One region of the Citrobacter werkmanii genome, then DNA from elsewhere that is predicted to be linked to it. Evidence: predicted binding sites of a transcription regulator. Region 1 holds the regulator's gene; the other holds the start of a gene.
What was found. Region 1 encodes Fur, which represses iron uptake genes when iron is present. Its sites were predicted from a motif close to ATAATAATGAGAACNACTATCAA; they were not measured.

Region 1 (7,429 bases):
GTGTAGACGGTAATAAAGTAAAACGTCGTGGTGGTCATCGCTACCAGCAGCGTACCCGCAGCGATCAGACGCCAGTTTTTGATGATAGTGGTGAAAATTTCCCTGGTGTCGGGACGGTGCGTACGTTGTAAAAATGCGTCTGTTTCCTGAAGCGAACGGCGCAGGACGAAGATCAACGGAATAATCATACAACCAATAAAAAACGGAATGCGCCAGCCCCATTCAGAGATCTCATCGTGCCCCAGTGTGGCATTCAGAGCGTAGCCAATCAGCGCCGCCACCACAATGGCGACCTGTTGGCTGGCGGACTGCCAACTGGTGTAGAAACCTTTATTGCCAGGCGTGGCGATTTCAGAAAGATAAACCGAAACGCCTCCCAGCTCTACGCCCGCAGAGAAGCCTTGCAATAATCGACCGACTAATACCAGCACAGGGGCCAGCAGGCCAATGCTTTGATAACCGGGAACCAGGGCAATCAGCAGGGTACCGCAGCCCATGATCGCCAGCGTCACCATCAGTCCTTTACGGCGACCAATTCTGTCGATGTAAGCACCCAGCACGATTGCGCCAACGGGCCGCATTAAAAAACCCGAACCGAAAACCGCAAAGGTCAACATGAGCCCGGCAAATTCACTCTCCGCGGGGAAGAACGTCTTTGCGATATAGGTGGCGTAAAACCCGAACAGAAAAAAGTCGAACTGTTCGAGAAAATTACCGCTGGTTACCCGCAGTATTGCGCCGAAAGTTCCGGCGCGCGATGGTTGTTGTGTCATTAGGGTTGCTCCACTGTCTTATCATAATATTTATAGAGGTAAGAGTTTGCGGGTTAGTCGCTTGTGACCCCCGCTTGTTTGCCGCGCCGTTTCTCAATCGCCCACTTGAGTAAGGCTGCGCAGCGGTAAAATCCGTGGGCAAATTTTCCGTAAGGAATGGTCAGAAAAAGCGCCATGACCACGCCGAGATGAATAGCCAGTAAAATAGCCATCCATGAGGTGTCTCTTCCCGCCAGCAGCGCCAGACCGGTCAGACTGGTCAGCAGCAGCAGCAAAATAAAACCGCGATCCATCGGTTTTTGCCGTGCGTCGCCGTGTAGCGGTGAGCGTTTAAGATTCAGCCATAGCAAGCCAGCCGGGCCGACAACCAGACCAATTCCGCCCAGCGTGCCCAGCATCACCGGAACGCTGAAGAACGGGTAGGGCGCTTCTATGCCTGCAAAGTAGTGATAGCCTGTAGCCACCACGGTGGCGGCAAAGCAGAGCATAAAACCGTAGAAGGTAAAGTGGTGGAAACGGCGGCGCATCAGGGTGAAAGCATCATCCGCTTCGTTACAACCTTTGCCGTGGCCACCATCGAGATATTTCAGCGTCAGCGCATCGTGTGAGGCTTCAGCAATCTCGGCGGAACGCGGCATACCCGGAGAGATCTCGCGCCAGAAGCGGATCACGCCCGCCATCAGCAAACCGATCGCCAGAATAAAGACCGAACCAAACATCCAGGCCAGCAGGTTATGCGGGAAAATTTGATAGAAATCCCCGGCCAGCGGAGGATGGAATAGTGAACCTTTCAAACCTATAGCGAGGAGTAAAAACAGGATCAGACCGAAAACCAGCGCCAGCATCACGGTTACGCCCGCGCGACGATAAAGCGCGCCAAAGGCGGCGGGTTGCGCATAATGCTGATAGGTTTCGAGCCGGACCTCCGCCATCGCCTTTGGTACGTTGATGGCAAATTCATGAGGCGGGGCATACTGACACGCGTGCAGGCAAGCGCCGCAGTTATGGCACAAGTTCGCCAGATAGTTGATATCCGCTTTACCGAATTCCAGACGTTGCGTCATCGCCGGGAATACGGCGCAAAAGCCTTCACAATAGCGACAGGCATTGCACACCTGCATCACACGTTCAACTTCAGCTTCCGGTTCGGTGATAATTTGCGCTTCGATGATCAGTTTCTCAAGCTGCTTCATGACGTGTCTCCTTACGTGCGGCCAGCGCGGCTTCTTTTCCGGCAATGCGGCCAAAGGTGGTGCCGATCGACATCCCCACGCCAGCGGTGTAGCCCTTGCCCAACACGTTGCCCGCCATCATCTCTCCGGCGACGAACAGGTTACGGCTTGGAAGCCCGGCAAAATGCACAGCGGCGTGTTCGTTCACTTTTAACCCAAGATAAGTGAAGGTGATCCCTGGCCGCAGGGCATAGCCGTAGTATGGCGGCTGGTCCAGTGGTCGCGCCCAGTGCGTTTTCGCGGGTAGCAAATCTTTGGTGGCGCAGTTATCCAGAACGGTGTGGTCGAACTGACCTGGCTGGCAGGCGTTGTTGTATTGCGTCACGGTGTGGGTAAAACGTTCGGCATCCAGTCCTAACTGAAGAGCCAGCTCTGCCAACGTATTGGCCTGCGCGCCGGGAAAGACCGGCGGCATAAAGTGGCCAATAGCTTTACTGTCGATGATGGAGTAGCCAATCTGCCCTGGCTGTTGAGCGACCAGACGTCCCCAGATGGCGTAGCGTTTGGGCCAGAAATCTTCACCTTCATCATAAAAGCGCTCAGCGTCCCGGTTCACCACTATACCGAGCGAGACGCAGTCCACGCGGGTGCAAATCCCGCCGTCATATAATGGCGCTCTGGCATCAATGGCCACGCAGTGTGACTGGGAGGGATCGCCGATAATGTCGGCTCCGGCATCCATCATAAATTTGAGCAGTACGCCCTGGTTAAAGCGCGTGCCGCGAATCAGGAAGTTATCCGCTGGCCATTCGCCGCGCTTGTTCTCTCCCCATGCTTCTCGTAGCCATTCGCGGTTAGACTCAAAACCGCCAGCGGCAAGCACGCAGGATTTAGCGGTGATGCGCTCTTCGCCTGCCAGCGCCGCCACGAACTCGCCATTACGCAGTTCAAGCGCCTGAACCGGGGTGTTATAGCGGATCTGCACTCCCAGCTTTTCTGCGCTGCGATAATAGGCATTCACAAGGGCCTTTCCACCGCCCATAAAAAAGGCGTTGGTTCGCGCCACGTGTAAAGCGCCAGAGAGAGGTGGCTGAAAGTTAACGCCGTGCTGGCGCATCCAGTCGCGGCATTGTGAAGAGGTACGGATCACCAGACGCGCCAGCGCTTCGTTGGTATTCCCTTCCGTGACGCGCCACAGATCTTGCCAGAATTCTTCTTCAGGATAGCTGTCCACCAGCACATCCTGCGGCGCATCATGCATACAACGTAAATTACGCGTGTGTTGGGAGTTTCCTCCGCGCCATTCCCGGGGGGCCGCTTCGAGCAGGAGTACCGAAGCTCCTTGCTCCCGGGCGGTCAAGGCAGCACATAACGCGGCATTACCACCACCAATCACCAGAACATCAACCATCGTATACTCCATTACCATTTAACTATTTGTTAAATTTGTAATTGAAATGTATACGCACAGCTGGTGCGGGCGCTATGATGTGGTGCTAAACAGTACTTTAGTTATTGTAAAGAGTAGCGCCAGGCCAGCTTCCTGCTTCCACCAGTTGATGCATAACTTTCGTCAGCACCACACGGGCGGCAAGGCCTGCCGGGGTAAGTTCATCGTCAGAGAGGCTGACCAGAAAGTTAGGGCGGCTAAGTATCGGATTATAGACGCCGATCACTCTTAGAGTTTCTTTATCGAGATGGGAGATCGCCGCACCGGGCTGAAGAGTGGCGCCAATGCCACTGCGTACGGCGCGCATCAGTAACGCCAGACCATCAATTTCAGTAGCGATCTCAATATTTAGCGCGTGTTCCTGGCAGATGGCATCCAGCCTGCCGCGCAGACCATGTCCCGGGCTTGGCATGATCAATGGAATATTTGCCAGTTGGGCTGGAGCAATATTGTCGTCGACAATATCAGCCAATAGGGCATGGGTCCCAATCAAAAACAGCCGTTCTTCAAGAATCGGTCTGGCGCTCCAGCGCAGGATCTTTTCTTTTTGAAACACGACAGCCAGATCAATCTGGCGGGTATTAATCATTCGTTCCAGGTTGCCAGAGAGACTTTCCACCACATGCAGGCGAACATCAGCATAGCTTTCCCGCATGGCGTGAATAAATGGCATGCCGAGAACGGAAGCGGTACTGGGGGCCATACCGACGCTGACGTGTCCGGAAAGTCGGGCCTCGCGCGCGGCGAGGATTGCATCGTCTGCATGCCGGAGCGCCAGCTGCGCCTGGGAGTAAAAAGCCAGTCCGGCGCTGGTGGGCGTCACACCGCGCGAGGTGCGTTGAAGCAGACGAATAGCAAGTTCGCTTTCCAGGCGCGTCATTTGCTGACTGAGTGCCGAAACACCGATATTGAGATCGAGCGCCGCGCTACCCATGCTGCCGGTTTCTACAATACGCACAAAATAGCGTAGTTGACGAAGTTCCATTTCAACTCTCCGAATGGCAATTGATTTTTACATTAAAGCAACATTGACGTAGAAGGAAGAGGGGGATGGTCAAATTTGGCCCATAAAAAAAGCCAACCGGATGGTTGGCTTTTCAGAAATCGTCACATTATTTGCCGTCGTGCGCATGCTCATCTTCGCGGCAATCGCCTTCGGCGCAGTGGCCATAAAGATAGAGGCTATGGTTGGTTAAGCGAATACCATGTTTAGCCGCAATCTCACGCTGACGCGCTTCAATGGAATCATCGCTGAACTCGACCACTTTGCCGCAGTCGAGGCAAATGAGGTGATCGTGGTGATGCTGTTGAGTCAGTTCGAAGACGGATTTACCACCTTCAAAATTGTGGCGGGTCACGATACCGGCATCATCAAACTGGTTCAGCACACGATACACGGTCGCCAGACCAATTTCTTCACCCATATCGATCAGGCGTTTGTATAAGTCTTCCGCACTGACGTGATGGTTATCCGGTTCCTGAAGAACTTCCAGAATTTTTAAACGAGGAAGCGTTACTTTCAGGCCAGCCTTCTTTAATGCGGTATTGTTGTCAGTCATGCGGAATCTGTCCTGTAGCTAAACGATTCACTTCATTAACAGAAGTGACAGAAATTGCACTTGAGAAATTGCGTATCATTATAGAACTGCCATGGTTAAATGAAAACAGCAAGTCTCTGGCATATATTGTTAATCAAAACGTGGTATCGCCGACAAACACACTGTGCAACACCCGATTGGCATCCAGCCATTGTACAGGGTCAGACGGAAAAGTTACAAATTTGTAGCAATTATTTTGATTGGTTTTATCTATTGATGCGGCGCAGATGAGGATCTGCGCCGCGCGAAATCAGGCATTGATGATTTCGTCGAGGTGCAGTTCTTCTGAGATCTGCTTAACCCATTTTTCTACGCGTTCAGCGGTCAGCTCCGGCTGGCGATCTTCATCGATAGCCAGACCGACAAAGTGGTCGTCGTCAGCCAGGCCTTTGGACGCTTCAAAGTGATAACCCGCCGTTGGCCAGTGACCGACGATGGTGGCGCCGCGTGGCTCAATGATGTCGCGAATTGTGCCTAACGCATCGCAGAAATATTCTGCGTAATCTTCCTGGTCGCCGCAGCCGAACAATGCAACCAGTTTGCCGTTAAAATCAATGTCTTCGAGGGTAGGGAAGAAATCGTCCCAGTCACACTGCGCTTCACCGTAGTACCAGGTTGGAATGCCGAGCAGCAGAATGTCATACCCTTCCAGGTCTTCTTTGCTGCTTTTTGCAATGTCATGTACATCGGCAACGTCTTTACCAAGCTGTTTTTGAATCATTTTTGCGATGTTTTCGGTATTACCGGTGTCGCTGCCGAAAAAGATGCCAGTGATTGCCATGAGTAAAATAACCTCTTGAAACTTATTGAAATGGTGGTGGCGCATTGCCCACGGATAAGGGCAATCATAGCAGAACAGTCAGGCATGCGGAAACAGCAAACACGCGGGACTGCACTCTGTGCTACACGATTTATGATTTAGAGCAGAAATTCAGACTATGCCTGACCGCGCAATGCGGTGAGTTGGGTCATCAGCATCTCTTCGATGAGTTCACTGCGACTCATGTTGCGCGCCTCGGCCAGCTCGTTTAACGCGTCAACGGCATCAGCGTTCAGTTTCAGTTCGACACGCTTAAGCCCGCGAACTTTGTCACGTTTAAGCTGATTACGTTTATTTATACGTAACTGTTCATCACGCGAGAGCGGATTAGTTTTGGGTCGTCCCGGGCGACGCTCCTGCGCGAACAGATCTAATGTCGTACGGTCCGTTTGTTCTTTGGCCATGATCTTGGTGACTTCGGGGAAACAATCAGCCAGGCGTCCGCCCGGATGGATAGCGCGCCATAATACATCAGCAGGAGAGGCACGCCAACGCCCACGCGCGTAATCGCGCACGGACGCTGAGTTTTTAATCAGTTAGCCGGTTCGTTCAGATAACGACGGATGGCCCGCAGCACTGCTTCAGGTTTTTCCGCATGTACCCAATGCCCCGCGCCTGCGATAACGTGCGCCCGAGCCTGCGGGAATTGTGCCAGCAGTTGCTCGCGATACGCTTCGGTGACATAAGGGGAGTTACCGCCTGGAATAAACAATGCCGGGTGCTCCCATGCCGGGAGGGTTTGCCAACCGACGATATTGGGATATTGATCCCACAATACGGGAACGTTAAAGCGCCACTCGCCGTCAACAAAGGATTTCAGCAGAAACTGAATAACACCTTCCTCTTGCAGATGCTGGCGCATGACGCTTGCCGCCTGCTGGCGCGAGGACGCTTGTGCCTCGGTTACGGCATTGATTGCCGCAAAAATCTCATCGTGACGGCGCACATGATAGTCAACCGGCGCAATATCAATAGCCACCAGCCGATCAATACGATCAGGGGCCAACGCGGTTAACGCCATGACGGCTTTTCCCCCCATCGAGTGACCAATAAAGATCGCTTTTTCGATCTGTCGATCGTCCAGCGTATCCACCAGGTCTTGCGCCATGGCCGCATAATTCATTTCAGGCGATCGGGGCGAGAGGCCATGATTTCGCATATCAACCTGGATGATATCGTGATCGGCCACCAGGGAGCGTGCCAGGATCCCCAGGTTATCCAGGCTACCAAACAGGCCGTGAACCAGGACGATGGGAGAATTATTGTGCAGGTTTTGCGCAGATTGAGCTCGGATATTCAATTTCATGGCAAAGTTCTTTTTTTCACACTCACGGGTTAGGGTATCATGTTGACCATTCTGCCACAGGGCTGCAACAACTACGGTTACTCCGAGTTTTATCAGTCACCAGGCTTGACGCTATCCGCTGTTGGGATTTGCCTTTACACTACGCGTGTTAACCCAACAACTTGTATTCAGCTAAACACTGCACTGGATTAAGATGAAAACGATTGAAGTTGATGATGAACTCTATAGCTATATTGCCAGCCATACCAAGCATATCGGCGAGAGCGCATCCGACATTTTACGGCGTATGTTGAAATTTTCCGCCGCAGCA
Region 2 (7,429 bases), 1.9 Mb from region 1:
AACGGAAGCCGCCAAATACCTCAACGCCGAAAACGGCGTGGCGGACACCAAAGCCGCTCTCGACGGCGCGCGCTACATTCTGATGGAGCGTTTCGCAGAAGACGCCGCGCTGCTGGCAAAAGTTCGTGATTACCTGTGGAAAAACGCGCATTTGGTTTCTACCGTGGTCAGCGGTAAAGAAGAGGAAGGGGCGAAGTTCCGTGACTACTTCGACCACCACGAACCGATTTCTACCGTGCCATCCCACCGCGCGCTGGCCATGTTCCGTGGGCGTAACGAAGGCATGTTACAGCTTTCATTGAATGCCGATCCGCAATTCGATGAGCCGCCAAAAGAGAGCCACGGCGAGCAGATTATCCAGGAACATCTGGGACTGCGCCTGAATAACGCACCTGCCGACAGCTGGCGTAAAGGCGTGGTGAGCTGGACGTGGCGCATCAAAGTGCTGATGCACCTTGAAACCGAGCTGATGGGTACCGTGCGCGAACGTGCGGAAGATGAAGCGATTAACGTCTTTGCCCGCAACCTGCATGACCTGCTGATGGCCGCCCCAGCCGGACTGCGCGCCACAATGGGCCTCGATCCGGGTCTGCGTACCGGGGTAAAAGTGGCTGTGGTTGACGGTACCGGCAAACTGGTCGCTACCGATACCATTTACCCGCATACCGGTCAGGCCGCCAAAGCCGCCGTCGCCGTTGCAGCGTTGTGTGAAAAATACAACGTTGAGCTGGTGGCGATTGGTAATGGTACGGCGTCGCGCGAAACCGAGCGTTTCTTCCTCGACGTACAGAAACAGTTCCCGCAAGTCACCGCGCAGAAAGTAATCGTCAGCGAAGCCGGCGCGTCAGTGTACTCCGCTTCTGAGCTGGCGGCGCTGGAGTTCCCGGACCTTGATGTTTCGCTGCGTGGGGCGGTGTCGATCGCCCGTCGTCTGCAGGATCCGCTGGCTGAGCTGGTGAAAATCGATCCGAAATCTATCGGCGTGGGCCAGTATCAGCACGACGTAAGCCAGACGCAGCTGGCGCGTAAGCTGGATGCGGTAGTGGAAGACTGCGTAAACGCCGTCGGCGTGGATCTGAACACCGCCTCCGTACCGCTGCTGACCCGCGTGGCGGGCCTGACGCGCATGATGGCGCAGAACATCGTGGCCTGGCGTGACGAGAACGGCCAGTTCCAGAACCGTCAGCAACTGCTCAAAGTCAGCCGTCTGGGCCCTAAAGCCTTTGAACAGTGCGCGGGCTTCTTGCGTATCAATCACGGCGATAATCCACTGGATGCCTCCACCGTTCACCCGGAAGCCTATCCGATTGTGGAACGCATTCTGGCCGCCACCGAGCAATCGCTGCGCGATCTGATGGGCAACAGCAGCGAACTGCGCAATCTGAAAGCCGCCGATTTTACCGACGAGCGCTTCGGGGTACCAACCGTCACCGACATCATCAAAGAGCTGGAAAAACCGGGTCGCGACCCGCGTCCTGAATTCAAAACCGCACAGTTTGCTGATGGCGTAGAAACCATGAACGATCTGCAACCGGGGATGATTCTGGAAGGAGCCGTCACCAACGTCACCAACTTCGGCGCGTTTGTCGATATCGGCGTACACCAGGACGGTCTGGTGCATATCTCTTCACTGTCGAATAAGTTCGTCGAAGATCCCCACACCGTGGTGAAAGCGGGCGACATTGTGAAGGTGAAAGTGCTGGAAGTGGACCTGCAGCGTAAGCGTATCGCGCTGACTATGCGTCTGGATGAGCAGCCAGGTGAAACCAACGCGCGTCGCAGTGGTGGAAATAACGATCGTACTCAGGGCAATCGCCCGGCTCCAAAAGCCGCGAAACCTCGTGGCCGTGACGCTCAGCCTGCGGGCAACAGCGCCATGATGGATGCGCTGGCAGCGGCAATGGGTAAAAAGCGCTAAGTTTAAACCATGTGCCGGATAGCGGTGTAAATACCGTATCCGGCATATTTACTATATTATCTTCTCTCTTCCTCATTATATTTATCACTTCATTAACAGATGAAACCTTAATTAAACATTAAGGATTTCAATAATTGCTAGCGCGAATCATTCGTCCCCAACCAGAATAAATATTGAGGAATATCAAAATTGGCTCAAATTATTATCTAATTGTACATTCCGTCACACTTATTCTATTGATGATAGAAACCATTCTCATTATCATTGGTTTGTTGATTATTTACTCTTTCCTTACGTTGGCTAATCATCTGGTCTCATGCCGCCCTGTCGCCCCATGAGGTAATCACCCAGTTAGCGAGATATAAGTAGGTCCCTATGCAATTCACTCCTGACAGTGCGTGGAAAATTACCGGTTTTGCCCGTGAAATCAGCCCGGCTTATCGTCAGAAACTGTTGTCACTTGGCATGCTACCCGGCTCATCCTTCAACGTGGTTCGCGTCGCCCCGCTCGGCGATCCTATCCATATTGAAACGCGTCGCGTAAGTCTGGTATTGCGTAAAAAGGATTTGGCGTTATTAGAAGTGGAAGCGGTGTCCTGTTAATACAGTGAGTCTATAAAAATGAAAAAACTAACCATTGGTTTAATTGGTAATCCTAATTCCGGCAAGACAACCTTATTCAACCAGCTCACCGGCGCGCGTCAGCGTGTAGGCAACTGGGCTGGCGTTACCGTTGAGCGTAAAGAAGGTCATTTCGCCACGACGGACCATCAGGTCACGCTGGTCGACTTACCCGGCACCTATTCACTGACGACAATCTCGTCGCAGACCTCTCTTGATGAGCAAATCGCCTGCCACTACATTTTAAGCGGCGACGCGGATCTGTTGATCAACGTGGTCGATGCCTCAAACCTTGAGCGCAACCTCTACCTGACGTTGCAACTGCTTGAGCTGGGCATTCCCTGTATCGTCGCTCTGAACATGCTGGATATTGCTGAGAAACAGCAAATCCGTATCGATATCGACGCCCTCTCCGCCCGTCTTGGCTGCCCGGTGGTTCCGCTGGTCTCCACCCGCGCCCGCGGCATTGAAGCGTTGAAGCTGGCGATCGATCGCTACAAGGAAAACGACACCGTCGAACTGGTGCATTATGCCCAGCCGTTGTTGCAGGAAGCCGATTCCCTCGCCGATGCGATGGCCAAAGATATGCCGCTAAAACAACGCCGCTGGCTGGGCCTGCAAATGCTGGAAGGCGATATCTACAGCCGTGCCTACGCCGGTGAGGCCGCGCAAAACCTCGATGCCGCCATTGCGCGTCTGAGTGAAACAATGGACGATCCCGCGCTGCATATCGCCGATGCGCGTTACCAATGCATCGCCGCAATCTGCGATACCGTCAGTAATACCCTGACGGCAGAGCCGAGCCATTTCACCACCGCGGTGGATAAAATTGTCCTCAACCGCTTCCTCGGGTTGCCGATTTTCCTGTTCGTGATGTACCTGATGTTCCTGCTCGCCATTAACATTGGCGGCGCACTGCAGCCGTTATTCGATGTGGGTTCCGTGGCGCTGTTTATTCATGGTATTCAATGGATTGGCTATACGCTGCACTTCCCGGACTGGCTCACTATCTTCCTGGCGCAAGGTCTTGGCGGCGGGATTAACACCGTGCTGCCGTTGGTGCCGCAAATCGGCATGATGTACCTGTTCCTCTCTTTCCTTGAAGACTCCGGTTACATGGCGCGCGCTGCGTTTGTGATGGACCGTCTGATGCAGGCACTGGGACTGCCGGGCAAATCGTTTGTCCCGCTGATAGTCGGCTTTGGCTGCAACGTACCGTCGGTGATGGGCGCCCGTACGCTGGATGCGCCACGTGAACGTCTGATGACCATCATGATGGCGCCGTTTATGTCCTGCGGCGCACGTCTGGCGATTTTCGCCGTCTTTGCCGCGGCTTTCTTTGGTCAGAACGGCGCGCTGGCGGTCTTCTCGTTGTACGTACTGGGTATCATCATGGCGGTGCTGACCGGCCTGATGCTCAAACACACCATCATGCGTGGCGAAGCAACACCATTCGTCATGGAGCTGCCGGTATACCATGTGCCGCACATCAAGAGCCTGATTATTCAGACCTGGCAACGTCTGAAAGGCTTCGTGCTGCGTGCCGGTAAAGTGATTATCATCGTCAGTATTTTCCTCAGCGCCTTTAACAGCTTCTCGCTAAGCGGGAAAATCGTCGATAACATCAACGACTCTGCTCTGGCTTCCGTCAGCCGCGTCATCACCCCAGTCTTCAAGCCGATTGGCGTCCACGAAGATAACTGGCAGGCAACCGTCGGTCTGTTCACCGGTGCGATGGCAAAAGAGGTGGTTGTCGGTACGCTGAACACGCTTTACACCGCAGAAAACATTCAGGAAGAAGAATTCAATCCGGCAGATTTCCACCTCGGTGACGAGCTGTTCAGTGCGGTGGATGAAACCTGGCAAAGCCTGAAAGACACCTTCAGCCTGAGCGTGCTGGCCAACCCTATTGAAGCCAGCAAAGGCGACGGCGAGATGGCTACAGGCGCAATGGGCGTGATGGGCGAGAAATTTGGCAGCGCCGCCGCCGCGTACAGCTACCTGATTTTCGTGCTGCTGTATGTCCCGTGCATTTCAGTGATGGGGGCTATCGCACGTGAATCCAGCCGTGGTTGGATGGGCTTCTCGATCCTGTGGGGCCTGAACATCGCCTATTCACTGTCAACGCTGTTTTATCAGACCGTCAGCTACAAAGCGCATCCGACTTACAGTCTGGTGTGCATCTTAGCCGTCATTCTGTTTAACATCGTGTTGCTGGGTCTGCTGCGCCGTGCCCGCAGCCGGGTGGATCTCTCACTGCTGTCAACCAACAGAACAGCTAGCTCCTGCTGTTCCAGTACCACTGGCGATTGCCATTAAGGCTGAAAACGATGGCATCGCTTATTCAGGTTCGTGATTTACTGGCGCTGCGGGGGCGCATGGAGGCAAAGCAAATTAGCCACACGCTGCATACCCCGCAGCCAATGATTGACGCCATGCTGAATCAGTTAGAAAAGATGGGCAAAGCGGTGCGGATTCAGGAAGATGCCGATGGGTGTCTGTCCGGAAGCTGCAAGAGTTGCCCGGAAGGTAAAGCCTGCCTGCGCGAGTGGTGGGCTTTGCGCTAGTTTGCCGCTCCTGCCGGACTCAGCGTTTATGCTGATATCCGGCTTTTTGCGTAACGGCTCCCACAACGATTTTACTGTTTCAGCAAAACAGATCTATCCCTCAGCCTTCCGCGCAGAACTATCAACTCGCGGATGATTACTGTCGTTCGGGCAAGTAGAGTCTCGTCATCTTATTTCCCAGGTGACGGATCGCCATGAATACTGACACGACGGCTACGCCGCATGACGCGATTTTCAAAACGTTTTTGAACCACCCTGCAACCGCCCGCGATTTTCTGCAACTTCATCTACCCGACGCTTTGCGTGTACTTTGCGATCTGAACACACTACAACTGGAATCAGGCAGCTTTATTGAAGACGATTTACGCGCGTACTATTCAGACGTGTTGTGGTCGCTGAAAACTCGTGAAGGCGATGGCTACATTTACACCATCATTGAACATCAGAGTACCGCGGATGCTCATATGGCATTTCGCCTCATGCGCTATGCCATTGCCGTAATGCAGCGACATCTGGACGCGGGCCATAAGAAACTACCGTTGGTGATCCCCATACTTTTTTATCATGGCACCGTCAGCCCATATCCATATTCACTCTGCTGGCTGGACGAATTTGACGACCCGGAGGCAGCCAGACCACTTTATGCCACAGCATTTCCATTGGTCGATATCACCGTTGTGCCCGATGACGAGATCATGCAGCACCGCCGGATGGCGCTGTTGGAGCTCATCCAAAAGCATATTCGTAAACGCGATTTGATGGGGTTAGTTGAAAAACTCGCCATCCTGCTTGTTAAAGGACATGCTAATGACAACCAGTTGAAAGCCCTGTTTAATTACCTGATGCAGGCCGGTGACACCGCGCGTTTTAGCGAATTTATTCACCAGGTCGCCGAACGTTTACCTCAACATAAGGAAAAGTTGATGACTATTGCCGAAAGATTACGTCAGGAAGGGCACCTTAATGGTCTTCAGGAAGGTCACAGGAAAGGGTTACTACAGGGGTTACGAGAGGGTTTGCAACAAGGCAAACGAGAGGAAGCTCTACGCATTGCAACAACCATGTTGGCAGATGGTATAGACCCGCTGACCATCTGCAGAATCACCGGCCTGACCGCTGAGGATCTGGCTACGTGCAGCCATTAATCACCAGCCCGGCAGTATGATTCCACCGGGCAAAACAGCGGATTTATAGCCGCTGTTTTAACGCCACCAGCACTGAGCAGAACTCCGTCGGATGTGAGATAAACGGCGCATGCGCCGCTTTGGCAAACACCAACGACTCGCTTTGCGGCCACAAGGTATCCAGCATCGGGACGACTTTGCGCGGAACCAAACCATCAAGATAACCGTACATCCGCAGGAAAGGTATATCCACAGAACATAACGGCTCACGCAGATCGACCGTTTTCAGGATCTCCAGCCCGCCATTAAGCACCTCGACGTCCGGCATGGGTAATGCCAGCACCGTTTTCTTCAGCGCTCGCGCATCCTGACGCGCGGTTTCAGTACCCATCGTTTGCAAGGCCAGAAAACGCTCAACCGTACGCTGGAAATCTTCGCTCAACTGTTGCTGGAAACCGGCCAGTACTTCCGGCTTAATGCCCGGCCATTCGTCGCGCGCGCTAAAACAAGGTGAAGATGCCACGGTAACCAGCGCCTGAACACGCTCAGGATGCGTTAACGCCACCTGACTGGCGACCAGCCCCCCGAGACTCCAGCCGAGCCAGATGGCTTTCTCCGGCGCCTGTTTTAATACCCGCCCGGCCATCTCTTCCAACGACATTGCGCCGAACCCCTGGCTACGACCAAATCCCGGCAAGTCGACAAGATGCAGCGTGAAATGCGAGCTCAGTTCCTCACTTATGCAATGCCATACTTCCGCGTTCAGTCCCCATCCGTGCAGCAGCACAAGATGGCAATTTCCCGAACCCTGGGTCTGCCACCAGATGTCATTCATCAGTTATTGTTCTCTTTTAGCCTGAAAGGATGCATCTATGCTAACAGTACCAGGATTGTGCTGGCTATGCCGAATGCCGTTGACGTTGGGGCACTGGGGGATCTGTTCGGTTTGCACGCGGGCAACGCGTCAGCCTCTCTGCCGATGTCCTCAATGCGGACTACCTGCCGCACATCCTTCGCTTCCCTGCGGTCGTTGCCTGCAAAAACCCCCGCCATGGCAGCGTCTGATCGCCGTCAGCGACTATATTCCTCCGCTGAGCGGACTTATCCACCAGTTTAAGTTTTCACGCCGCAGCGAAATGGCCAGTGCTCTTTCACGTTTACTGTTGCTGGAGGTATTACAGGCCCGGCGCGTCAGCGCT

Region 2: feoA (ferrous iron transporter A) is a predicted target of Fur. The motif match lies at 2,161-2,183, and genes of this name have one in related genera.

Annotation. Positions count from the first base shown of each region.
Region 1 is NZ_CP044101.1:1,760,567-1,767,995, forward strand. It holds gene tcuC (MFS transporter) at 1-773, opposite strand, end outside; gene tcuB (tricarballylate utilization 4Fe-4S protein TcuB) at 827-1,966, opposite strand; gene tcuA (FAD-dependent tricarballylate dehydrogenase TcuA) at 1,953-3,356, opposite strand; gene tcuR (tricarballylate utilization LysR family transcriptional regulator TcuR) at 3,454-4,380, opposite strand; gene fur (ferric iron uptake transcriptional regulator) at 4,508-4,954, opposite strand; gene fldA (flavodoxin FldA) at 5,244-5,774, opposite strand; gene ybfE (LexA regulated protein) at 5,930-6,217, opposite strand; gene ybfF (esterase) at 6,346-7,119, opposite strand; gene seqA (replication initiation negative regulator SeqA) at 7,313-7,429, shown strand, end outside.
Region 2 is NZ_CP044101.1:4,749,618-4,757,046, forward strand. It holds gene FOB24_RS23450 (Tex family protein) at 1-1,918, shown strand, start outside; gene feoA (ferrous iron transporter A) at 2,294-2,521, shown strand; gene feoB (Fe(2+) transporter permease subunit FeoB) at 2,540-4,858, shown strand; gene feoC ([Fe-S]-dependent transcriptional repressor FeoC) at 4,870-5,106, shown strand; gene FOB24_RS23470 (Rpn family recombination-promoting nuclease/putative transposase) at 5,301-6,251, shown strand; gene bioH (pimeloyl-ACP methyl ester esterase BioH) at 6,295-7,065, opposite strand; gene gntX (DNA utilization protein GntX) at 7,103-7,429, shown strand, end outside.